DNA from 2 places in the Oceanobacillus alkalisoli genome. Region 1 is predicted to be linked to the other one. Evidence: riboswitches for the same ligand, from Rfam matches in the RefSeq annotation. Region 1 holds a riboswitch; the other holds the start of a gene.
The links. A riboswitch is a leader RNA that binds a small molecule or an ion and turns the genes downstream of it on or off. The one in region 1 is predicted to bind glycine.
Positions count from the first base shown of each region.

Region 2: another riboswitch for glycine. It lies ahead of L3V42_RS15725 (phosphoglycerate dehydrogenase); the one in region 1 lies ahead of gcvT (glycine cleavage system aminomethyltransferase GcvT).

Region 1 is NZ_JAKNRA010000002.1:153,687-166,390, forward strand. It holds gene L3V42_RS05375 (patatin-like phospholipase family protein) at 1-504, opposite strand, end outside; gene mntR (transcriptional regulator MntR) at 665-1,087, opposite strand; gene L3V42_RS05385 (hypothetical protein) at 1,529-1,795, opposite strand; partial or broken gene L3V42_RS05390 (vitamin B12-dependent ribonucleotide reductase) at 2,068-3,837, opposite strand; gene L3V42_RS05395 (DUF559 domain-containing protein) at 4,077-4,385, opposite strand; partial or broken gene L3V42_RS05400 (ribonucleotide reductase barrel domain-containing protein) at 5,064-5,852, opposite strand; gene L3V42_RS05405 (rhodanese-like domain-containing protein) at 6,177-6,551, shown strand; gene gcvPB (aminomethyl-transferring glycine dehydrogenase subunit GcvPB) at 6,753-8,222, opposite strand; gene gcvPA (aminomethyl-transferring glycine dehydrogenase subunit GcvPA) at 8,215-9,564, opposite strand; gene gcvT (glycine cleavage system aminomethyltransferase GcvT) at 9,577-10,698, opposite strand; glycine riboswitch at 10,901-10,995, opposite strand; gene L3V42_RS05425 (DEAD/DEAH box helicase) at 11,290-12,704, shown strand, end outside.
Region 2 is NZ_JAKNRA010000016.1:805-13,508, forward strand. It holds gene L3V42_RS15670 (hydroxymethylglutaryl-CoA synthase) at 1-498, opposite strand, end outside; gene L3V42_RS15675 (NADPH-dependent FMN reductase) at 667-1,233, opposite strand; gene L3V42_RS15680 (hypothetical protein) at 1,394-1,837, opposite strand; gene L3V42_RS15685 (hypothetical protein) at 1,830-2,612, opposite strand; gene L3V42_RS15690 (hypothetical protein) at 2,634-3,056, opposite strand; gene L3V42_RS15695 (RDD family protein) at 3,511-3,906, shown strand; gene L3V42_RS15700 (PTS sugar transporter subunit IIC) at 4,078-5,115, shown strand; gene L3V42_RS15705 (hypothetical protein) at 5,170-5,724, opposite strand; gene L3V42_RS15710 (deoxynucleoside kinase) at 5,785-6,474, opposite strand; gene L3V42_RS15715 (deoxynucleoside kinase) at 6,471-7,112, opposite strand; gene L3V42_RS15720 (multicopper oxidase family protein) at 7,595-9,136, shown strand; gene L3V42_RS15725 (phosphoglycerate dehydrogenase) at 9,236-10,435, opposite strand; glycine riboswitch at 10,564-10,639, opposite strand; ZMP/ZTP riboswitch at 10,736-10,819, opposite strand; gene L3V42_RS15730 (CdaR family transcriptional regulator) at 10,888-11,985, opposite strand; gene L3V42_RS15735 (glycerate kinase family protein) at 12,129-12,704, shown strand, end outside.

The DNA.
Region 1 (12,704 bases):
AAAAAAATAAGGAAATCCAGCACTCATCCTTACTGCTTTCGCTACTGGAAATAGGTTTGGATCAAGACCATAATGGGGCATCAGGTCATCTGGAAAAACAACAAGCCTGCCTAGTGATAAATCACTTGCAACAATCTTCAAATAACCCTCTTTCAAATCTTTAAATGTCCGAATGTTTTTTGCTGCTAATATTTCCGTTAACCATTCCTCTAATTTGTCGCCTTTATAAATACCCATCTGAAAATAAAGAAAGCCCCATTTCATAAAAGGAAAGTATCTTGTAAGAATGGGCGGATCCATAAATAATTTCACGTCAAGTTCACGGATGATTTGTTCAATTTCTGCGTTCGTGTAGCGGGCCGCTATTAAGGCCGAAATGATTGCTCCTGCCGATGTTCCTGCAACGCGTTCCAACTTGAGCTGGTGTTTCTCAATACTTTCCAGTACGCCTACATAAGCAAACGCTTTTACTCCACCACCCGAAAACACCGCATCAATTCGCATAATCTTCCCCCTGATTTATTTCGTAGTATTATACTTACGAAGATTGGGGATAAATTTAGAACTGATTATTTCAAATTGTTATCATCATACTGCAAGATTTATGGTCACAGTTGTATTAGTGATTAAAAAACACGCGCCATTGAATTAGAAAAAACGCGTGTTAGTTACTTTGATTCGATTGCTGAAGTGTTTTTAAATCTTTGATCCGCTGTTCATCTTCTTTAAAATATCTCACTAAATCATCGATTCGGTCGATGGAGTTCCAACTTAAGTGATGTTCAATACCTTCGACATCTTCGTAGATATTTTCCTCTTTTACCCCAATGATCTCAAGGAAATCTTCTAGGAGATCGTGGCGATATAGTAGTCGCTTTCCAACTTTTTTCCCCTTATCCGTCAACATAAAACCACGGTATCTCTCGTAATTAACGAATTCGCTCTTATCGAGCTTTTGAATCATTTTCGTTACAGATGACGGGTGAACTTCTAACTCTTCAGCTATGTCCGATACACGGGCATATCCTTTCGTTTCGATGAGAATATATATTTGCTCAATATAGTCTTCCATACTCGGTGTTGGCATATCGTCACCTCATTTCATCGTGCATCAAAGTTTATCTAACGCAAAATTTTTTCTTCCATTTTTAGAATACCTTATAAATACGAAGGAGACAAGTAATTATACTAAAAAGAAAAAAGATTAGTCAATAGGATACCCGTTACACGCTTACGATAAACGAGTGCGTGTAACATTTTTGCCTGCTGATTAATCTTTAATTTTAAAATTAAGCCTGATTATGATCTAGTTTAATGAATTTCATAATACGTATTTAATGTTTCATCATCACCATATGTAGTTGAGTTGGTTCGTTCCCAACTAAATATGGTGATGATGAAGCCGACTTTGGTAATTATGAAATTCATTCAGTTGTAAACTTAAATTTTTGCACTCATTTCGATACCTTTATTAATCAATTTTATAATTGGATTTTCAATTTATCTCCAGGCGGTGGAGATGGGATACCTAAAAAACAGTGTTTTCATCAACCATAATTTGTTCTTCTATATTTGAATAGCCCTTCATTTTGTGAATTATTTCATTTTGGTCTATCACAATCGTTGCTAATCCGGCAATATGATGCTCCTGTTCTTTTATATAAGCCTCTAAACTGTTTTCTAAATCTATATTTTCATTTTCGGAAAACGTTGATTGAGGGCTATATCCAATAAAGGTCCAGAAAAGCAAAAAACAAATAAAAAACTTAAAAGTAGCTATTTTGTGATTGCTCAATTTGTTTCAGACCTTTCAGACCCCTTTTCATCCATTTTACCCTAGCTTTCCATCGTTGCTGATAACAATCATCCTTCATCCTCTTTTTTAGTTGGTTCTACATAATATACCACTGTTATTGTTTTTTTGAAAATATCCACAATTAAACACAGGGGCGGAGATAATAGACGGTTACATCGGGATAAATCATTTTCATATGCAAAAAACAACCTCTTATGGTCATCATACCTAAGAGGTTGTTTAATCAAGCTCCGTATTAAGTTACTTAACTCTTATATTCCACATTTCAATTGGGCAGCACAGTTTGTACATGTGTTGCATCCACCAATGTCTTCAATGCTTCCTTGACGACATACCGGGCATGTATCCCCAATTTCAGAGCCGATGTTTACATTTGTTGAATCCAGTTGTTGAATCGTGTCCATTAAAACAACTTTTGGTTTGTCTGTTTCATCTTCGAACAGTTCTGTCTGCTCGCCAACTGTATTTTCTTCAGCTTTCAGTGTCAGTACTTGAGAGTCACGGCTTCCGTCAACATAAACGGTTCCACCTTTCGCTCCTCCTTTGTACAATCTCTGATAGACACTTTCTACTTGTTCAACCGTGTATCCTTTTGGTGCGTTAACTGTTTTCGAAATAGAGCTGTCTACCCAGCGCTGGATGACACATTGTGTGTCCGCATGTTCTTCAGCTGAGAGATCCATCGCGGATACGAACCACTCCGGTAGATTTTCTTTATCCGCATTTGGATTGTTCTCCAAATACTCCTCAACAATTGCTGCATTCACTTCAATAAATTTACCTAAGCGACCACTTCTGAAGTATGAGAAGGAGAAGTATGGCTCAAGTCCAGTAGATACTCCTACCATAGTTCCCGTACTGCCTGTCGGGGCAACGGTTAGCAAGTGAGAGTTACGGATACCGTGTTCCAATATGCCTTCACGAATATCTTCTGGCATTGTTTTCATATAACCGGTATTGATAAATGCTTGGCGCAGCTCTTTCGTTTCTTCATCCGTTTCACCAATCAGGAACGGGAAGCTGCCTTTTTCTTTTGCAAGTTCAATGGAAGCTCTGTAAGCGCTCGTTGCAATTGTTTCAAATACTTTATCAACGAGTGCGTTCCCTTCTTCTGAACCATATCTCGTTTCCGTGTAGATGAGCAGGTCATGCAGCCCCATTACGCCAAGACCTACCCGGCGCTCACCGAGAGCTTGCTTTCTGTTTTCTTCCAGGAAATATGGAGTTGCATCGATCACATTATCCTGCATTCTAACTCCGGTGCGGACTGTGTCTTGTAGTTTTTCAAAATCTACCGTCTTATTTATTTTATCCGTCATTTCCGCTAAGTTTACAGCTGCCAAGTTACATACACTGTATGGTGCGAGAGGCTGTTCTCCACATGGGTTCGTTGCGACAACTTGCTGTCCGTAGCTTGATGCGTTTGTCATATCATTCGCATTATCGATAAAGAAAATACCAGGTTCTGCAGAGTATGTCGCACAAACGTTGATTAAGTTCCATAGTTCTTTAGCACGAATACGGCGGTATACGCGGACACCGTAACCCATTTCTTCCCATTTACGTACGTCACCGACTTCATGCCACGTTTCGTTATAAGCTTTCATTTCTTCCGGTGTATAATTTTCCACATCCGGGAAGCGCAGTTCGTACATTTCGTCATTTTCCACAGCTTCCATGAACTCTTTTGTTATACATACGGAAATATTAGCTCCTGTTAAAAAATCTGGATTATGAACATTGTAAGAACCGCCATCCCTTAACTTCTGTCCAGCCTCATGCATCGAGGCTTCTGTGAATCCTCCTAGACCTGGGAAGCCTTTATAGTTTTGTACGCTCGTATATAAATCAATTTCCGTCTCCGTTAGTGGAGTGAAGTTCAGTTTTTCTCTTGCCAGAATTTTGATTTGTTCATCTTCTGTATTTTCAATTAAATACCTCAAAATACGCGGATTCTGCATTTTTGAGATAATGAACTCAATAATGTCCGGATGAGAATCCACCAGCATAATCATTTGTGCCAATTATGTTGCGTTGATTCGTTACATCAACTCTCCAGGTCGCCCTAGAGTTCAGACCATATCTTACATTCCTTTTTGAATGTCCTCGCACTTCGGAGTCACTTGACTCCTACTCTACTCGCTTCCACATTTCTGTGTGCTTTCGATGGTCGTTGAACCTTCACCATTTGACAGGTGCTTGGCTGCTGATTGTCTTTAACCACCTGCTGTTTTAAAGCATTCACGCTTACCGTTTCCAGTTACGTTGTAGCCAGCAAGTCATATATGATACGTTTTACATTATTGAAATTGTTTAAAATGTCATCTTCCCAGAATCGTATAAGAATATACCCATTTCTTTTTGCAAGTTCATTTTTTTGTTGGTCGATTTTTATCCGTTCAATTTGCCATTCTTCCGGAACCGGATAATATTTTGGGTTTGCATGCCAATATTCTCCGTCACACTCAATAATAACTCCATAATTTGTTAATAGAAAATCAAACTGTCTTTTTTCTAAGATAAAAGAATATTGGTAGTCAATTTCAAGTTCACTTAAAAATTTCTCCATTTTCCTCTCTATCCCAGTTTTTTTAAAAACTTGATTTTCCATTTGCAGGAGTGTTGCTGCTCGAATTTTTTCGATTGTTTCCTGAGAATAAATACCTTTTTTACCACTATTCCAAGAAGGAGTACTTTCTTCTTGTTCTCGCTGTTTTAGTTATTATGTTTTTAAAGTGAGATATCTTTTCTTTTTCAGACATTAATTGATGCCAATTCATTGTCTTATTTGACCGAAGTACTTTTTCACAAGAATGACTGCATGTTTTAGTTTTTCTATGTGGACGGGTACTTGTGTCAAATTTTGAATTACATATTATACAAATCAGAGGATTTCCTTTACTTCCGCATGATTTACTACAGTATCTATTAGGTATTCCTCTGTATAACTTAACTGTCTGATTGCAAAGTTCATATACACACTTTAAATCTTGTGGTTTATAATGGTAATTTATTAGGTATTCTTCAAGATTAAGATTATGATTTTTTATTAAATGCGATGTAAATCGACCTTGCTTATTATGGTTAAATTCAAATCCACAAATCTTACATTTCTGAGTTAATTTCGCATCATATGGAATCATGATTTCCACCTCAATATAGTATTTTCAATGAAAAACATGATTAATAAAAAGAGTTTCCAGCAATTCACGAGGTTTATTTATAGACGAGGCACTTAAGCTGATTTACCACGTCTCGATCCGCCTTGTTCCACTAAATGAGTCAGTTTGGCGATATCGTCAAGCCAGGATACGGATCCGGATGACTTTCCGTTTACTCCGCGGGCCAATGTATTTCTTGGACGAAGTGTTGAACCGTTCGTTCCTACCCCTCCACCGCGGGACATGATTTCCATTACTTGTTTCCGGTGGTCAGAAATACCCTCCCGCGAATCTTTTACATATGGCATTACATAGCAATTAAAATAAGTTACATCTGTATTTGCTCCTGCACCATACAATACACGTCCTGCTGGTACAAAATTAAGATCGGATAGCTCCTTATAAAACATCTCAAAGGATTCTTTACGTTTTTCTTCCGTTTTCTCCACAACTGCTAAGCCGGTCGCATTTCGTTTAGCGATTTGTTCATAGAAGATTTCGAGCGGTTTATCAATCACATCAATGGAACGTGTGATAATGCCAGTTTCCATTTCTGCTTCGTTATCAAGTGCCGATACAAATTCATCCAGCACTTTAATGTCTGCTTCATTTTTTTCCCAATTGATTGCTTGGACAAATCCTAAGCCTCTTGCAGGGAATTTAGGATCAGATTTTACCGTTAACACAACAAAATCTCCAGTTTTTAATGTAGCTTTTCCAGTATCTTTAAAAGCGTATCTGTCGAGCATGACCAAGCGTGAAACTCCATGATGTGTGAGCTTCATATCACTTGTAATTGGATGTACCGCATCAAATAATTCAATATCCTTATTCAGGGCAGCCACATCAATTCCATTAACTTTTTCTAATAACATCGACACGAAACCACTCCTTTTTTCATCTTTTTTTGTGTAATGTGTTATAATATGTAGTACCACGTTTTATAAATTCTAAAACAATATATGGTATCGGATAACGAGTGAACACACTATATATTGTGTATTAAACATGATTAATGAGATTTTGTCAAGAGAATATATTTACATTTCCCTGCGAAAAAGTGCTGGTAAGCTTGCAGGAATCGACTTTTGCTTCAAATAATTTTTTGTAAAAAAGAATTGGATAAACGAAATACTTTTAAAGCAGAAAAAAGTATTTTATAATATGAAATGAGATATGAGAAAGACGGGGGAAAAAAAATGTCAGTATTAATAATTGTTTTAGTTGTATTGCTTGGTTATTCGATATTCCGTTATTACAGACAAAAAATGATTTTGAATGTACTAACTCAAGATCAATGGGTTGAAGGCTACCGAAAAGCCCAGTTAATTGATGTGCGTGAGCCGCAAGAATACGACGCCGGCCATATCCTCGGGGCGCGAAATATCCCAGTGACTCAACTGAAACAGCGTCTAGTGGAAATTAGAAAGGACAAGCCGGTTTACTTATATTGTCAAAAAAGCAGCCGTTCAGGTCGCGCTGCGCAAATTCTGAACAAAAAAGGCTATAAAGAACTCTACCAACTAAAGGGCGGTTTCAAAAACTGGACCGGAAAAATTAAAGCAAAAAAGTAGGAAAACAAATGCCGACAGACACTTTATCCATGTCTGCCGGCATTTTATTTCATAAAGTGAAACTTCATTCAGCGGTGGTTCCTTTATCTCCCCCACTGCATATTAGTTGAACAGAATCGGGGACTGTTTATCCCCCACCTTCCCACGAAATGCTTCAAAAGTCTAGAGTCGGGAGGGTCACATACCGTTCGTGATCAACTATTATGCATGGTCTGTACGCGTGTACCGAAGAATTGGCTTCCTTGCCGCTGTCGTTTCGTCCATTCGTTTTACAATCGTATGATGTGGAGCTTCTTGGACGGTTTCAGGGTTGTCTTCTACCTCTTTTGCAATGTTCACCATAGCATCAATAAAACCATCGAGTGTCTCTTTTGACTCTGTTTCTGTCGGCTCAATCATCATTCCTTCTTCAACGATTAACGGAAAATAGACCGTCGGTGGATGATAACCGAAGTCGAGAAGACGTTTCGCCATGTCGAGGGTACGCACGCCGAGCTTTTTCTGTTTCTTGCCGGACAGGACGAACTCGTGCATACAATGTTGCTTATATGGTAAATCATATACATTCTCCAACTTACGCATCATGTAGTTCGCATTTAATACTGCATATTCGCTTACCTTTTTCAGTCCCTCTGCACCCATCGTACGGATATACGTATAGGCACGCAGATTAATTCCAAAGTTTCCATAAAATGCTTTAATACGACCAATAGACTGTGGACGATCATGTTCTAATTTATATTCATCATTCTCTTTCACAATCAATGGTTTTGGTAAAAATGGTGCCAGTTCTTCTGTCACTCCAATAGGTCCTGAACCTGGACCACCGCCGCCATGCGGACCGGTGAATGTTTTATGAAGGTTTAAATGAACAGCATCAAAGCCCATATCGCCTGGTCTTGTGTAGCCCATAATTGCATTCAGGTTCGCTCCATCATAATAAAGTTTTCCTCCAACACCGTGGATAATCTCAGCCATTTCCATAATTTCTTTTTCAAAAAGGCCGAGTGTATTCGGATTTGTCAGCATTAGTGCAGCTGTATTTTCATCTGCAACGCGCTTTAGGTCTTCAATATCAACTAAGCCAGCCTCATTTGATTTCACTGTTACAGCATCAAAACCTGCTACTGCAGCAGATGCCGGATTTGTCCCATGGGCAGAGTCGGGAACGATTACTTTTGTCCGGTGGTGATCCCCGTTTGCCTCATGGAAAGCACGGATCATCATTAATGCGGCCCATTCGCCTTGCGCTCCTGCTGCCGACTGTAAAGATACTTCATGCATACCAGTAATTTCCTTAAGTGAAGTTTGTAAATCATACATCATTTCCAGTGCACCTTGGACGGTTTTTGGATCTTGATATGGATGAATATGGGTAAATCCCGGAAGACGTGCTACATCTTCATTTATTTTTGGATTATATTTCATTGTACAAGAACCAAGCGGATAAAATCCGGAATCCACTCCATAATTCCTATTGGATAAACCTGTATAGTGCCGCATGATTTCTAGCTCGCTTACTTCAGGTAAATCTGGAGCGGACTTCCGAACGTACGAATCTTCAAAATCTGCATCAAGATCGATGTCCGGTACATCGAGATCTGGTAAGCTATAGCTTGTTCGCCCCTTTTTACTACGTTCAAAAATTAATGGAAATTCCTGTTTAGGCATTGATATCCCCCACTTCCTTAATAAATTGATCAATTTCATCCTTTAAACGGATTTCCGTTACAGCGACTAACATACAATTTGTTAATTCTGGATAATCACGACTTAAATCATAGCCACCGACAATTCCTTTGGAAAGAAGCGCTTCATTCACTTCACTCATCGGTTTATCCAGCTGTATGACAAATTCATTAAAGAATGGCTTGTCAAATAGGACAGGTATTTGAGCTTCCTCAAACTGCTTCTTGGCGTAACGTGCTTTCTTCATATTTAATTGCGCCATTTTTCTTAAACCATGCTTTCCAATTGAACTCATCGCAACCGAACTGGCTAGTGCATTAAGCGCCTGATTGGAGCAAATATTCGATGTTGCTTTGTCCCTGCGGATATGCTGTTCTCTTGCCTGGAGCGTAAGCACAAATCCACGCACCCCATTTTCGTCTGTAGTCTGCCCGACAAGACGACCTGGAATTTTACGCATTAATTTTTGTGTTGTTGCGAAATAACCACAATGCGGACCACCGAACTGAGCTGGTATGCCAAACACTTGCGTATCTCCTACTACAATATCAGCTCCAAATTCACCAGGCGGTGTCAAATACCCAAGAGCCAGCGGATTACTTGAAACTACCATCATCGTTTTCTTTTGGGTGTTAATTAATTCACGTATCTTAGCCAGCGGTTCTATTTGACCAAAAAAGTTCGGATATTGAATGACTACACCAGCTACATCTTCATCGAGTTCTTTTTCAAGCGAGTTCAAATCTGTTACACCGTTTTTATGATCTATTTCAACGATTTCAACATGTTGGCCAGTAGCATACGTTTTTACTACTTCTAGTGATTCCGGATGAATTGCTTTTGAGACGAGTACTTTTTTTCGTTTTGTATGGGCGGCGCTTAAGTTCACCGCTTCACCAAGTGCTGTCGCCCCGTCATACATTGAGGAATTTGCGATTGGTTGGCCGGTTAGTTCAGCAATCATTGTCTGAAATTCAAAAATCGCTTGCAGCTCCCCTTGAGAAATCTCGGGCTGATACGGTGTATATGCAGTATAAAACTCAGAACGACTGATGACGTGATCGACAACGGAAGGAATGTAATGATCATACACACCCGCACCCAAGTATGAAGTGTACTCTTTTAAGTTCACGTTTTTATTGGACATTGCTGTTAGTTCTTTCATTAGCGCATATTCATTTTTACCAGGCTTTAAGTTCAGTTGCCCTTTGAATCGAATCGCTTCTGGAATATCTGAGAACAATTCATCTGTTGAATCGACTCCGATTGTACGAAGCATTTCGACCTTATCCGATTCCGTCATTGGTAAGTAACGAAATTCCATCTTCAACCCCTCCTAATTATCTTTTTTATAAAATGGTGTCGGTACTACTTTCGCTTTCAGTTTCCGTTTCCGTACTTGAATCAAGACTTCCGTTCCAAGTTCGGTATAATCCACCTCAAGCAGTGCGCGACCAATATTTTTCTTTAGTGTCGGCGATTGTGTACCTGTCGTGACATGACCAATAGTTTTATCCCCGGCTCCGGATAAAACTTCATAACCCGTCCTTGGAATCCCTTTATCAATCATCTCCAGACCGACAATTTTTCTTTTCGGTCCATTTTCAGCCTGTTTTTTCAGCGTTTTCTTTCCGATAAATTCAGCTTCTTTATCAACTTTCACGGCGAATTTCAAGCCTGCTTCAAGCGGTGTAATCGTTTCGGATAGTTCTTGACCATATAATGGCAAGTTAGCTTCAAAACGGAGTGTATCACGAGCCCCTAGTCCAGCTGGAACAATTCCAGCACCTTCTCCAGTTTCTAAGAGTTGATTCCAAAGCTTAGGTCCCTCTTCCGGCGCAACATATATTTCAAATCCATCTTCACCCGTATAACCGGACCGAGAAACAATTGCCTCCTGTCCGATACCACGCAAAACGACATCACTTTCAAAGCAAAACGGCTTAATAGCTGCTAGATTTGTATCGGTTAATTGTTGTAAAATAGCTTCTGCTTGAGGCCCCTGAATAGCTAGGAGACTATATTTATTCGATTCGTCAATAATAGCAACTGCTTCATCGGCGTAGGTATTATGTTTCTCTAACCAGGCTAGATCTTTTTCTGTATTTGCTGCATTGACAACAAGCATATAATGGTTTTCTCCGAGCATGTAGATGAGTAAATCGTCTATTACACCTCCATCCTCGTTACAAAGAAAGGTGTATTGGGCTTTCTTCGGTTTCAGTTTACTCAAATCATTCGTTGTCATCTTTTGAAGGAATTCGAACGCCTTCCTTCCTACTACACTAATTTCTCCCATATGAGACACATCAAATAACCCTGCATTTGTTCTTGTTGCATGGTGCTCGTCCTTGATTCCAGAGAATTGAACAGGTAAATCCCAACCCCCAAAATCAATCGTCTTCGCCCCGTATTTTTCATATTCCGGAAAAATTGGTGTGCGCTTTAATGGTTTCAACTTTACCACTCCCTCAGAAAATAATAGATGTTTTTATATTCTGATTTCTTAAATATAAAAAAACAGAGATTTCCTAATAATTAAGAAATCTCTGTCCTTCTACCAGAAAGTTGCATGCGAACGTCCAGGAATTCCTAATTCCTTCCGTTCCCACTTGCTTCTTGGGTGGTTTACAAAAAAATGTAAACGCTCTCCAGAGTTGTGTCCGATAAAAGTCTTTTTGCCTGAGAGATTCGTCTTTTAGCTTGCTCCTTCGGCGTTACACCAAAATCGTGTAAGCTCTCCCCTTATCTTCATCCACAGCATATATTTTTTTATAATGGTAAAACTAAGTTTATCACGCATTAACAGCCTGTAGTACCCCCACCTCTAAAGATGTGGGAAATCCGAAATGTGAAGGTGCGGGAAAAACAGTCCGTAAATCCCTGATTCTGTTCAACTAACTTTCAGCGGGAGTAGTAAGGAAGCCCCCACTGAATGAAGTTTCACTTTATTATAAGAAATACTCTGCCTTTGCATTGAATAATACCATACTATTTACAAAAGGTATAGTGGAATCCAAATTTTATCTAGATACTCGGGGTGTAACATATGGATTTGGTTCAATTGACAATTAATCAAACGTTTATAAAAGAATTAGAGGAACGACTTAACAATGACGGGCCATTTAGCTCCCATCAATTGTTTTCACTTGGCTTTCAAGCCGAACAAGCAAGAATTATCCCCTCTTTTTCAGGGTTGAGGAGTTTAGACTTTTTGCCGCATATGTCTTTCCTTGATCATCAAGTGGAAACAGCATTAGAAACGATAGAAAAAATGAATGGCAGGGCGATTCTTGCTGATGAAGTTGGTTTAGGAAAAACAATTGAAGCCGGATTGATTTTAAAGGAATACATGCTGCGTGGACTTGTTAAAAACGCGTTAATCCTTGTTCCAGCTTCTCTTGTGAACCAATGGGTGAATGAATTGAATACGAAATTCTATATTCCTGCTGTCCATCACCGGAAACATCATAACTGGGAAGGCAACACAATTCTAGTCTCATCCCTTGATACTGCAAAACGCACACCTCATCAGGAAGTGATTCTAGCAAATGAATATGACTTAGTTTTAATTGATGAGGCACATAAACTAAAAAACGACCAGACGAAAAATTATCAATTTGTGCGGCAGATTAAAAAGAAATACTGCTTATTATTAACCGCTACACCAATTCAAAATGATTTAATGGAAATATTTAATTTGATTTCCATTTTAAAACCGGGACATCTTGGAGATGTCACTTCCTTTAAAGAAAAATATTCCAGTAAAACCGAAAAGCAGGAAGCGGATGTTTATCTGAAACAACTGATTGAGCGAGTCATGATTCGGAATACAAGGGAAAATACAAATTTAAAACCTTCGAACCGAATTATCGAGACTGTTCTCGTTGATTTTTCAAATGAAGAATCAGAGGTTTATGAACAACTAAATAATATGCAGCGGGGACAAGATATATTTACAAAGATTACCTTATTACGAGAGATTTGTTCTTCAAGGGAAGCTTGTTATCTTTCTCTTGCGAAATTACAAGAAACAAATCCGCAAGATGCGGAAATATATTCTATCATTCAAAAAATCAATGCATTACCTGCTCACTCCAAGGCTATGAAAGCAGTCGAATTAATTGAACAGATTGGAGATGAGAAGGTAATTATATTTACGGAATACCGGGCAACTCAATTGTATTTACAATGGATTTTACAACAGCACGGAATTAGCTCCGTACCATTTAGAGGTGGATTTAACCGCAGTAAGAAGGACTGGATGCTTCAATTGTTTAAAGGTCAAGCACAAGTATTGATTGCAACAGAAGCTGGTGCTGAAGGAATCAACCTGCAGTTTTGTCATCACTTGATTAATTATGACTTACCGTGGAATCCGATGAAAATAGAACAACGAATTGGTAGAATCCATCGTTTTGGTCAGGATAATGATGTGAAAGTGTATAATCTTGCTGTTAAGCA
Region 2 (12,704 bases), on a different contig from region 1:
TGGATCTTTGCTTATAACCATAGCTACTGCTCCTGCTCCTTGGGTTGATTCACCAGGAGTTGCCAAACCATACCTTGCAATATCTGAACCAATCACCAACACTTTACTTTTCGGATTTAAAGCAATATGACCTTTAGCCATTTGAATTCCTGCAGTGGCACTATAGCAAGCTTGCTTCAGTTCAATCGAACGAGCATAAGGATTCAAGCCTAATAAGTGATGAATATAAACTGCTGCAGATTTAGAATGATCAATTCCTGACTCCGTACCGAAAAGTACAAGGTCGATTTTTTCCTTGTCCACTTCATCTAATACTTGTAACGCAGCATTGGCAGCGAGTGTCACTGCATCTTGTGTAACTGGAGCAAGCGCCATTTCATCTTGGCCAATCCCAATTGTAAACTTATCCGGGTCAATTCCTCTTGCTTCTGCGAGCTTCACCATATCTACATAATAATGCGGTGCATAAAAACCAATCTTATCAATTCCAATTTCCACTAGCGATTCCTCTTTTCCCTATATATTCCACTTCAAAAGTGATGTTTTTCACATATTTATTTTTCAGCAATATTTAAATTTTAATATAAATAGTCGAAAGAAAGCAAATGATATAGGATAATTTAAAAAACGGCTAAAGAATAATTGCACCTCTTTAGCCGCTTTCAATTAGAAACCATATTCCGCTTCTTTTGCTGTTCGAATATCTCTTAAGGCATGTGTTAAAGATACGGTATCTTCGATTAAACGTTCGATTCGGAAATGAATATCATCATTCATGATTTCTTTCCGGTAGAAGTCTTTTTCTTCAATAAACACATACGACTGCGTAAGTTGGCCTTTCATGTATGAAATGATTGGTTTGATTTGTGTCTCTGGGATCAGATAGTGCTTAGAGGAACCCGCTGTAACGACAATACTTACAACCTTATCTTGGAATGCTTGCTCTGGAAGCAAATCAAAAATATTCTTCAGAGTAGCCGGCATCGAGGCCTGGAAAATCGGTGTTCCAACTACGATTGCATCAGACTCCATCAATGTTTTCGTTACAAAGCCTGCATCACCTGTATATTCCAAATAATTTCTCCCGTCACTGAATGGGATATTATAATTAGCTAAATCTAGCATCGTTACCTCGATATCCGGATATTTATCTTTAAACACCGTTTCTACATACTGGAGGGCTGTCCTCGTCTTGGATCCGACAATCGACCCTTGCAGTAATGCCACTTTCATCCTTGTCCACTCCTTAACTTCTCCATATATAATCAGATATAATAAGTTAGTTTCGCTTTATAAGTATTTTAATTAATAACTTCATGCAATACAATTGAAACGAACTGGAGATGGTAAAAATTAAGGAAATGACAAAAAAGAAGAGGAATGAAATGACTATTCACTCCACTTCCTCTCTTACAATTTCAAGCTTGATTTCTTCCATTTCCGTCGCTGCTTCCTGGAAGATGCGTTCTAGTTCATTTTCCATTACCTTTTTTCTTTCGGGATCTATTTCTCGGATTTCATTAAGTTCAGCAATTTGTGTATCCGTATGTTCCCGCAGAATGGTAAGCTGCCTTTGCTTCTCCACTTCAACAAATTCATCCCACTCTTGGTCAACTTCTGCAATCTGTTCAGCAAGAACCTCTTTCAGACGCTCTGTCTGTATTGCTTGCTCTTCTTTAATTGCATTATCGAGTTCTACAATCGAGCGCTCCGTCTTAACATCGAACCAGCTCGTTATTATTCCTGAAAGGGAAGAATCAGCAACCGTAGCAGTAATCCCTCCACCAAACAGAAAAATAATAAATATTGTAAGTGAAATAATCCATTTCTTATTCATTGATGCTCGATACGACATCGTCAAGCGCTGTTTTTGCTTCTTCACCAAGTTGCTGGGCGGTTACCGTAATTAACTCCTTTTGTTCGTCCGCAAGCCTTGTTACGACTTGTGTAACATCTTCGCGAAGATCACGAATGGTCCAATCCACTTGGTTCATTAAATTCCTAGTCGTAATCTCCTGATTCTCAGCTACTTCTGCTGCAAGCATTTCCTGTGCTTGACGAATTGCTTCTTCCAGCTCTTCAACTGCTTCATCCCTCGCTTGTCCGATATCCGCTGTTAATTGTTCAATTGCTACATTTCCTCTATCTGCTGTATATGCAGTAAGATCATCCGTTGCAAAGTTTAGAGCAGCATTCGCATTATTTCCGATTTCTAAATACCCATCAAGAAACACGTTGTAAAACTCTAAGCCAATTCCAGCTAGAATTTCCTGTTGCTCTATATCAATCTCACCGATATGCTCAAGTTTCGCTTGAATAATTTCTTCTAAGGTTTCTCCAGTTGCAAGTTCCCTGCTTAGGTCAATATCGATGCCAACCTGTTCTTTCAGCTGGTCATATTCAGCTTGCAGCTCCGGTAAGCGACTTTCCATATATGCTTCCGTATCAGTTTCAATCTCAGCAACCGTCTGATTGAACAAGTCATCGTACCAAGCACGAAGCTGTTCTCCAGCATTTGTCGACGCAAACACCGCTCCTGCGCTCCAGACGACAACAATAGCTAATCCAATCGAAATAACTTTCCCTTTGAATGTTTTAAGAAATGATTTCAACTAATAACTCCCCTTTTTTATTTATTTTTGTGCTAATAAATCGTTTAGATATGCTGCAATCTCTTTTTCTATTTCCACTTGTATCTGCACACCTTTTTCTATTTCATAAGCAGCATACACTTTTTTTGCCGATTGCTTCTCTAATAAATGATTTAATTGCGCCTCTAAGCCCTTCCCGTATCCCCTTACTTCCGATCTAACCTGCACCCTTTCTTTATCTAACAACACCTCCAAATCTTTCGAGTTTTCTTCCCTGATCCTCTCCCACTCCTTTTCTGATTTAATAGATTTATCATAAAAGTATGCTTGCATGCTCTGCACGACTTTCTGGGATGATTCTTTATGTAATTTCCATGGATTGTAATCACTTGCTGCTTGAATAGACACATTAAAAAAAGAAAGTAAAAGTAAAACGATTACTCCTGCTCGGATTATTTTTTGCATGTCCCTCCCCCTTTAACAGATGTTACGTCCAATCCTATCAGATGGAATAGTTAAAAGAATCGGATAATTAAACTATTTTTCTAATAGGAGGAAAGATAGTTTACTAGGAATCTTTCCGAAAGAGATAGACCTTAGACGCACTCAAATGCTAGGATCTATTTCCCGAAAGCATACTTTTCCTCGTATCTTTCTTTGCAGAGGACAAAAACATTAGAAAAACAGTCTAGCTTTAGAACTATAAACAAAAGGTATTTTTGCTAATCCATGACTTAATCATTAAAAAACTGCCATTCAGAATAAATTTCTGGAATAACACGCGTTTTTTCGACAATTTCTCTTTTCCTATCTAATGAAAAATGACAAAACTGAATCCAGTAGTTATTCATTTTATTGAAACCAATTCTATTAAAATTCGTATAGAGTAGGGAGATGATTAAAGACAGGAGGAATTTCAATGGAAGCTTTGACAAAGAAACGATTAAAAGCCTCACTAATTGATGCTGGTATTAGCACTGTAGTTTCACTAGGCGTGGAATACTTCTTACGGAAAAAAATTAAAAATGAAGCCTTCCACACCATTGTATTGCCAATGTTGAGCCAGTACACATTAGAATACGTACAATTAAAAAATGGCGGGCAAACAATTGGTTACAGACTAATGGGAATTGAATTAAAAAGTGAGGATGGCAAAGGTTTGACTAGCGATCAAATTTTAAAAAGAATGCTGCACCGTGACACGACTAGCACTATCGCATACTTCAAAAATAGAGATAGCTTTGAAGCCCAAGCAGGCAGACTCTTCCCGCATGACCTCAAAACCGGCACAATTGTAAGAGAAGCAACAGAATAATGAAACGACAGCTCTTCTAATCAGATAGAGCTGTTTTTTTCTAGAAACAAACCATTTGATTTTTACTTTAATACATAAAAGCATTACTATATTAAAGAAAAATGATTGACTATTAACGAAACTCGTCATATAATTTACTCCAATTACGTTATACAGGGGAGACAAGGAGAGATGAAGGATTTTGTCAGCAAATTATTAAATGGGATGAGCATTGGGATTGTTGTTGCGTTAATTCCGAACGCTTTATTAGGGGAAATTTTAAAAATATTAATCCCATATTTTCCGTCTTTAGAACATTTATTTGATATTACGGTGATGGTTATGAGTCTACTACCTATCTTAATCGGGGTAATGGTTGGGGTTACATTTAAACTGACACCAATACAAACTGCTTCCGTCGGCATTGCAGCAATGATTGGCAGCGGGGCAGTCACAAAAACAGAAGAAGGATTATTTGCATTAAATGGAATTGGAATTGTTATTAATACTGGTATTACAGCGGCGCTTGCAGTCTTATTTGTCTTATGGATTGGTGACCGGTTGAAAGGCTATTCTATTTTATTAATACCGACATTAAGTATTATCGTGCCAGGGATGATTGGCTATGCGTTACTTCCTGTCATTCGTCATTCAACAGGACTGTTAGGGGAATTAGTTGCAGCAGTTACGACAATGCAGCCGGTACTGATGGGCGCATTGATTGCGGTAATCTTCTGTCTGATCATTCTATCGCCTATCTCTACTGTTGGTGTTGCAACAGTTATTATGCTTTCAGGGATTGGCTCTGGAGCAGCAAATCTTGGGATAGTTGCGGCTGGAGTTGGACTTGCAATTGCTAGTTATAAAGCGAATTCTCTTGGTACTGCTCTTGCCCATGTGCTCGGTTCGCCGAAGATTCAGATGCGGAATTTCTTAATGAAGCCGAAAATTGCTTTCCCGATGTTAGTTACAGCGGCATTGCTCGGTGGGCTTGCAGGAGTGCTGAATATTCAAGGGACACCATATAGTGCTGGATTCGGTCTATCCGGACTTGTTGGGCCGCTTAATTATATTAACCTGGCTGAAGGTGGCTGGACGTTGCATAATATCACAATTATGCTAGGGACATTCTTCATCTTACCAATTTTGTTAAATTTGGGGTTAATCTATGTGTTCTCAAGGAAGCTCAAAATGATTAAAGCAGAGGATTATAAATTAAACTTTGAATAGGGCCGAGGGTTGAACATCCCCCGTCCCTATTTCTTTTCCAATTCACATCGCTGTTCATTGTGTAATCTTTTCTTTATCTTTTGTTTTAGACGAGCTTGATTCACTTTTTAAAAATCGGAGAATAGTCGTTGTTGCTTCCTCTACCTTTTCTGCCAAATAATTTGTGCGTTCATATAATATACTGCGGAAATGATCGAGTTGGCGTACAACTTTTGCCGTTAAAGCCTCCTGCTCTTCCATCCGTTTCTTAAGGTCCTCCATCTTCGTTTGGTCAATGGCGAAACGTTTCGTGATTTCTTCCTGGCTCCTCAAATAAGCAGTGACTTGATTGGAAAGCTGTTCATTTTCCTTTGAGATAGCTGTCAATTTGGCTAATATATTTCCGTAGTCTGCCTCAAATTCTTCCCATTTCTGCCGGTTCCTTATATATTCCCTGTCAGCTGATGCTTTCATTCCAGCAAGATGCTCCCGAGTGGATACGTTAAAATCCTCCTGTTCTTTCAGCCTTTCAGAAGCACGGTCATGGACATAGATTACTTGATTGTTATCATTAACCGCTTCATCAGACTGATATATATCTTCGTAATCGCCATTGATATATAATCCCATGGTTTCACCCCTCGCTTGATTACTCCCATTATTTTATGCAGGAATCGACGAGTTAGCGACTTACCGGTGATCCCGAGTAAGCGGGATTGTGTAATTCGCTTTCCGTCGGCCAATCCTCCGTCCAATTTTTTCTAAGATTGGTTCAAGTGACGCTTCCTCGTTCAAGTCATAATCTGCAATATTAATCCGTAAAACAGGGCAAGCATTAAAGCTGTCAATCCACTTACTGTAACGCTCATGCATTTCTTCCCAGTAGCTAACCGGTGTTTTCTGCTCCATTTCCCGACCACGTTTGTTAATCCGCCCAATCACTTCATCTAAAGACCCTTCCAAATAAATCAATAAATCTGGATGTGGAAAATATGGTGTCATCACCATCGCTTCAAATAAATTTGTATATGTTTCATAGTCCGTCGGTGACATGGTACCTTTCTCATAATGCATTTTCGCAAATATTCCTGTATCTTCATAAATCGAGCGGTCCTGCACAAATCCTCCACCATATTCAAATATTTTCTTTTGTTCTTTGAAACGCTCTGCCAGGAAATAGACTTGTAAATGGAAACTCCACCGTTCAAAATCTTGATAAAAACTTTCCAAATAAGGGTTTTGCTCCACTTTTTCAAAAGATGTTTTAAAATGAAGTGCCTGTGCCAAGGAAGTAGTCATCGTTGACTTACCGACACCGACTGTCCCGGCAACTGTGATTACTGCGTCGTTCGGTATACCGTATTTCTCTCTCCAATTCATTTGTTTACTCCTTTAAGCCTCAACTGCTCGTGAATCATTTCTAATATTGTTTCCAGATGTTCTTGATTCTGCATGAAATCTGTTTTATCGCCGTCAATTCGGATAAGCGGGATATCCGGATGTCCTTTTTCAAATGCATCCATGAATTGTTTATAATCCTCTGTCAATTGCTGCAAGTACGTTGCTTCGATATTCTTCTCTATACCTCTTCCCCGTTTGCTAATCCGTTCCATAATCGTGTCAAGACCTCCGGTTATATAAATCATCAGATTAGGCAAGGGCATATCCTTCGTTAAAATTTCATATATTTGTCCATACTTATCAAGCTGGCTTTCATTTAATGTCCGTCTCGCAAAAATCATATTTTTTGCAATATGATAGTCCGCGACGACTGGACGTGCGTTCTTCAGAAAATCATTTTCGATATCTTCTAGCTGCTTATATCGATTGCACAGGAAAAACATTTCCGTTTGAAAACTCCACTCATTTATATCTTCATAAAATTTGTCAAGAAAAGGATTCTCACTCACAATCTCTTTCAACAAATGAAATTCAAAATGACTGGCTATCTTTTTTGCAAGTGAAGTCTTGCCGATACCAATCGGACCTTCAATCGCAATAAAAGGTACTTCCGCCATCATTACTCCTCCTTCAAATTAGATCTTTCATATTTTATCATATTTCGCATGTTCAAACCATCGCGATTCGCTGCTTCTTTTTAACAATATAGTACATTCGCCTTTCCCAATTTTTAAATTAAAGCATTTATTATTATAAGCTCTATTTTCGCAACCTGAAAAAGCTACGTACACCTTTATACAAACTAAAAACTGCCAATTGCTTTCATACAGTGTAAGTGTGCCTAACTCGAAACTTTCTACTGGAGGTCCGCAGTCCAGACACCTCTCGCACCTGCTGAGCGGCCGGCAAGCCTCCTCGCGCTGAGCACTAGCAGTGCCTAAGGATGCGCATCCGTCCACCGGGCAATTGAACGGCGATTAGAACGCCAGTCTAGAGAATGAGCAAATCACTTACGCTGGATGAGAGCAATCGGCAATTCATTTAATGGCTAGCCACAGATGCGAAAGTGGAGTTATTTGTAAGATATGAGGTGAAAAACATGCAGCGACTAGAAAAATTTGTAGATCCCCTTCCAATCTTGAACACACTCCAGCCAAACAAAAGGACAAAGCAAGGAGCGTATTACGATATTACAATGGAAGCATTCAAGACTAAATTACATCGTGACCTACCACGAACAACTTTATGGGGATATAACGGGCAATTTCCCGGTCCGCTAATTGAAGCCTTCCGCGATGAGCCTGTATCTGTAACATGGCATAACGAACTTCCAGACCGACATATTCTCCCAGTTGATACGTCGATTCACGGACTGGATAAACTCCCTACTGTACGTACAGTTGTTCATTTACATGGAATGGAAACAACTCAGGAAAGTGATGGCCATCCTGAAGCTTGGTATACAAGAAATTTCCAAATCACAGGACCGACGTTCAGCAAACGGACATTTCATTATCCAAATCACCAGCGAAGCACCTTGCTTTGGTATCATGACCATGCAATGGGACTGACAAGACTCAATGTATATGCCGGACTTGCCGGAATGTATCTATTACGGGATAAACAGGAAGCATCCCTTAACCTTCCTAGTGGCGAGTATGAAATTCCGCTAATGATTACAGACCGAAGTTTCCATCCAGACGGTTCTTTATCCTATCCTGCACAACCGGCTGACGCAGGGCCGAATTTACCATATCCTTCGATTGTTCCGGCATTTTTAGGTGATACAGTTGTGGTGAATGGAAAAGTCTGGCCATATCTGGAAGTGGAACCGCGTAAATACCGTTTCCGCATTTTGAATGGATCCAATACGAGAGCTTATCAACTATTTCTTGATGATGGAAGTGTCCTTCATCAAATCGGGTCAGACGGCGGACTGCTTCGAAAACGGGTGGATATGGAGATAATCGGGCTTCAGCCTGCCGAACGAATTGATGTTATTGTTGATTTTTCACAACTAGCCGGGCAAACGATTACACTGAAAAACAATCTTGGTCCAGATGCGGATCCAGCTGACGAAATGGGAGATATTATACAATTCCGTGTCACGAATCATGTGAAAAATAAAGATTCGAGCAATTTGCCCAGCAACCTTTCCTATGTGCCGTCTTTAAAACAAAACGATATCTCCACGGTCCGGTATTTAAAATTAGTCGGCTCAGCAGATGAATTCGATCGTCCGTTATTACTCCTAAACCATCTGAAATGGCATGACCCTGTAACAGAAAAGCCTAAGCTTGATTCAACAGAAATATGGGCATTTGTGAATACGACAGACTTTTCCCACCCTATCCATATCCATCTCGTCCAGTTTCAAGTGCTGGACCATCAAACCTTTGACCTTGAACGCTTCAATGAGGATGGGACGCTTATCTTTACAGGTTCACCTGAAGCGGCCAGCCCAAATAATCGCAGCTGGAAGGATACAATTGAAGTACCAGCTGGAACAGTGACTCGCGTGATTGCAAACTTTGGCCCTTATACTGGTGATTACGTATGGCATTGTCATATTCTTGAGCACGAAGATTACGATATGATGCGGCCGTTTCGGGTAATTACAGATGACGAGGACAAAAAATAAGGAAACCAGCTGGAAAAACTTACAATTTCCAGCTGGTTTTCTTATAATTGGGATGATTTATGGTGAAAAAAACGGGACAGAGCCTCTGTCCCGCTTCGATTAAATCGTGCGAATCCGGATAACGTCTTGAATTGTATTAATTTCCGCTTCCATACCTGGAATGACGTCTCCATTCACTTTCTCATCAATATCAATCATCGTATATGCTAAATCTCCACGGCTTTTGTTAATCATCGCCGCGATATTTAGGCCACGCTCAGAAATAATTGAATTGATTTGGCCCAGCATATTTGGTACATTATGGTGAAATACTGTAACCCGGCGTTTCCCTGTATAAGGAAGAAACGCATTCGGGAAGTTCACCGCATTTTTAATATTACCTGTTTCAAGAAAGTCTTTCACTTGGTGGGTTGCCATGCGAGCACAATTTTCTTCCGATTCAATCGTTGATGCACCTAAATGTGGTAACGTTACCGCATTGTCCATATGAAGTAAGCGGTCATTCGGGAAATCAGTAATATATTTACCGACCCGGCCCATCTCGAGCGCTACTTCTAGCGCATCTTCATCAACGAGTCCGCCACGGGAAAAGTTAAGAATATGAACACCAGGCTTCATCTGTTCGAACGCTTCTCTATTTAACATGCCATTTGTTTCATTTGTAAGCGGAACATGGATTGTTATATAATCCGCCTGTTCAAACACATCCTCTAATGACATCGCGCGCTCAATGTTCCGGGATAACTCCCAAGCGGTATCAACAGAAATGTACGGGTCAAACCCAATAACATCCATATCAAGGCTAAGTGCATCATTCGCTACCATTGCTCCAATTGCACCAAGGCCGATGACTCCCAATTTTTTTCCTTTCGCTTCACGCCCAACAAATTGCTTTTTCCCCTGTTCAACAAGCTCTGGTACTTCTTCGCCTTTTCCTTTTAATTCTTTCACCCAATCGATTCCGTTAAACAGATTACGAGAAGATGCCATGATGGAAGTAAGCACGAGCTCTTTTACCGCATTCGCATTTGCTCCCGGCGTGTTGAAAACGACAATCCCTTGATTTGAACAAGTATCAACTGGGATATTGTTTACACCAGCTCCCGCACGTGCAATTGCCTTTAAGTTGCTATCAAAAGCCATATCATGCATCGGATAGCTTCGGACGACAATCGCATCCGGATCCTTCGCTTCATTATCAATACGATAATCTTCCTTATTGAATACTGAGAGACCAACCTCAGCAATATGATTTAATGTTTTAATTCTTTTTGTTTTGTCTAATGTTATTGTTGTCATTTCTCTACTCTTTCTCCTTTTTATTTGAACTTTTCTTTCTAATCTCCAAAACGCAGCCTAGAAACATAAAAAGAGACTGGAAAAAAACTCCAATCTCAGAAAGATCTAGAAAACAACAAATAAACCTTTGTTGTTCTTCTGTCCTTTTGCCTGAGATTTTGAACCCTTCGGCGATGCATATGCATTCTCTCCAGAAGCCGCTCCCGTTATAGTGTCACCCATAACATTCGTCGCTTTTGAATATTCTATTCAATCACGTCGCCTCCTTAAACATAAAAAGGCAAGGAGTTAAAAATCCCTTACCTCTGCCCAGGCGATCGACATGATTTCATTATGTGCTCCCCCGCGGTGGTCTCCGCGTTTTCGCCAGTTACACATAACGTTTCAATTGATGATGTTATCTTATCAGAATTAAATTACTTTTTCAATGGATAAACACATTTTTTTTAAATTTATTCGTTTCGTTCCTGTTCCCTGTATTTAAATATCCATAATGCAAATTGCAAAACAAGGGCATCATGAAAGATGCGCGGATCGTAACCCGTCTCTTCTTGAATCTTATTCAGCCGATAAATCAATGTGTTCCGATGCAGAAATAATGCATCTGCTGCTTTTAGGATATTGAGATTATGATCAAGAAAGAATTGAAGATTCATTTGCTTAGTTTCGCTTATGTTTTGCAGTACCCTCTTCGCAAAACGTTTGGATAGTCTGTCATCTAATTCATGAATTAATCCCTCTACTTCTATGTTTGCAAAAGATACAATACTACGATCACTAACACGAAGCGCTAAATTACAATCTACATAAGCTTGATGAAATTCAAGCTGATGAATGAATGGCAAGCTATAAGAAATTCTTCCGGAGAGAGATAGCCTTTGCATTAATTCATGAAGGTCTTTCATTTTCCTAGTCAAGAGTTTCTCATTGATTTGACACATCGCGATATGCAGCTTATGTATACTGATAAATCCAGCAATTGTTTTATCTACTCCGAGTAATGTTTCAACGCGGCGAATGATAGCTTGTCTTTGGAATATTTGCCTATCAAATTCTATAACTATTCCTAAAAATGGTGGCGTAAAATCCAACTCAAGCAAACTAATACCACGTTCTACCTTGCTAAAAGAAGGGTGTTCTTTTAAAAGTTGTTCAATCACCATTTCTTTCATACGCTGTTTCCATTCAAGTTGGGAAGCAATAAATTCTTGATTGATCATAAGCTCTGTAGTCATTTTTACTAATTCTCCAATATTCCCCATTTTATTTGGATCCCCAGTTATCCCTATGACACCAATCACTTTATCTTGAAATACGATAGGAAGATTAATTCCAGGTTGGGCCCCTTCCCAATCTTTGTCCTGGACAGAGTAAATATGAATACTTTCTCCTGTTTGAATTACTTCTTTCGCCCCTTTATGTACTGTATCAATTCGAGAATCATCCATGGATGCAATGATTTTTCCATCTGTGTCCATAATATTGACATTCCGCTTTATCCGTAGAGATGTTTCGTTCACAATAGAGTTAGCAATATCCCTTGTCAGCAAAAAATCACCTCCCAATAGTTATAATACACATAAATAACTTAATAATAGTCTTAATATTTGTATAGTATAACCATATACAAATGATGTCAATGCATCTATAATTTATTTTACGGAATGTAAACGCTTACCTAGGAGTGATGTTTTTGGATATTATTATAGCACCAGATTCATTTAAAGGCAGTCTATCAGCAACTGAAGCGGTTGAAGCAATGGATAGAGGTATTAAACGCTGCTTCCCTCATGCTCGTACCATACATGTTCCGATGGCGGACGGTGGAGAAGGAACGATGGAAACGCTCGTAGCCGCTACAGCAGGTGTTATTAAAACCGTACATGCAATCGATCCGTTAGGTTTTGAAATCACGGCTGAATACGGAATTCTCGGAGATGAGAATACATGTGTGATTGAGATGGCAAAGGCTTCTGGACTCGATCTCGTGCCAAAAGAAAAACTTGCACCCCTTTCTGCCACGACGTACGGAACTGGTCAACTTATAAAACAAGCTTTGGATGACGGCTATACTTCTTTCATTCTAGCTATTGGAGGATCCGCAACAAATGATGGTGGCGCAGGAATGCTTCAGGCTTTGGGCTTGCAATTAATGGATGATAAAGGAAAAGAGATTGGATACGGGGGTGGTGAATTACATCGGATAAATCGTATCGACCTTGAAAAATTTGATGAACGAATTGCAAGCTGCAAATTCGTCATTGCGTCT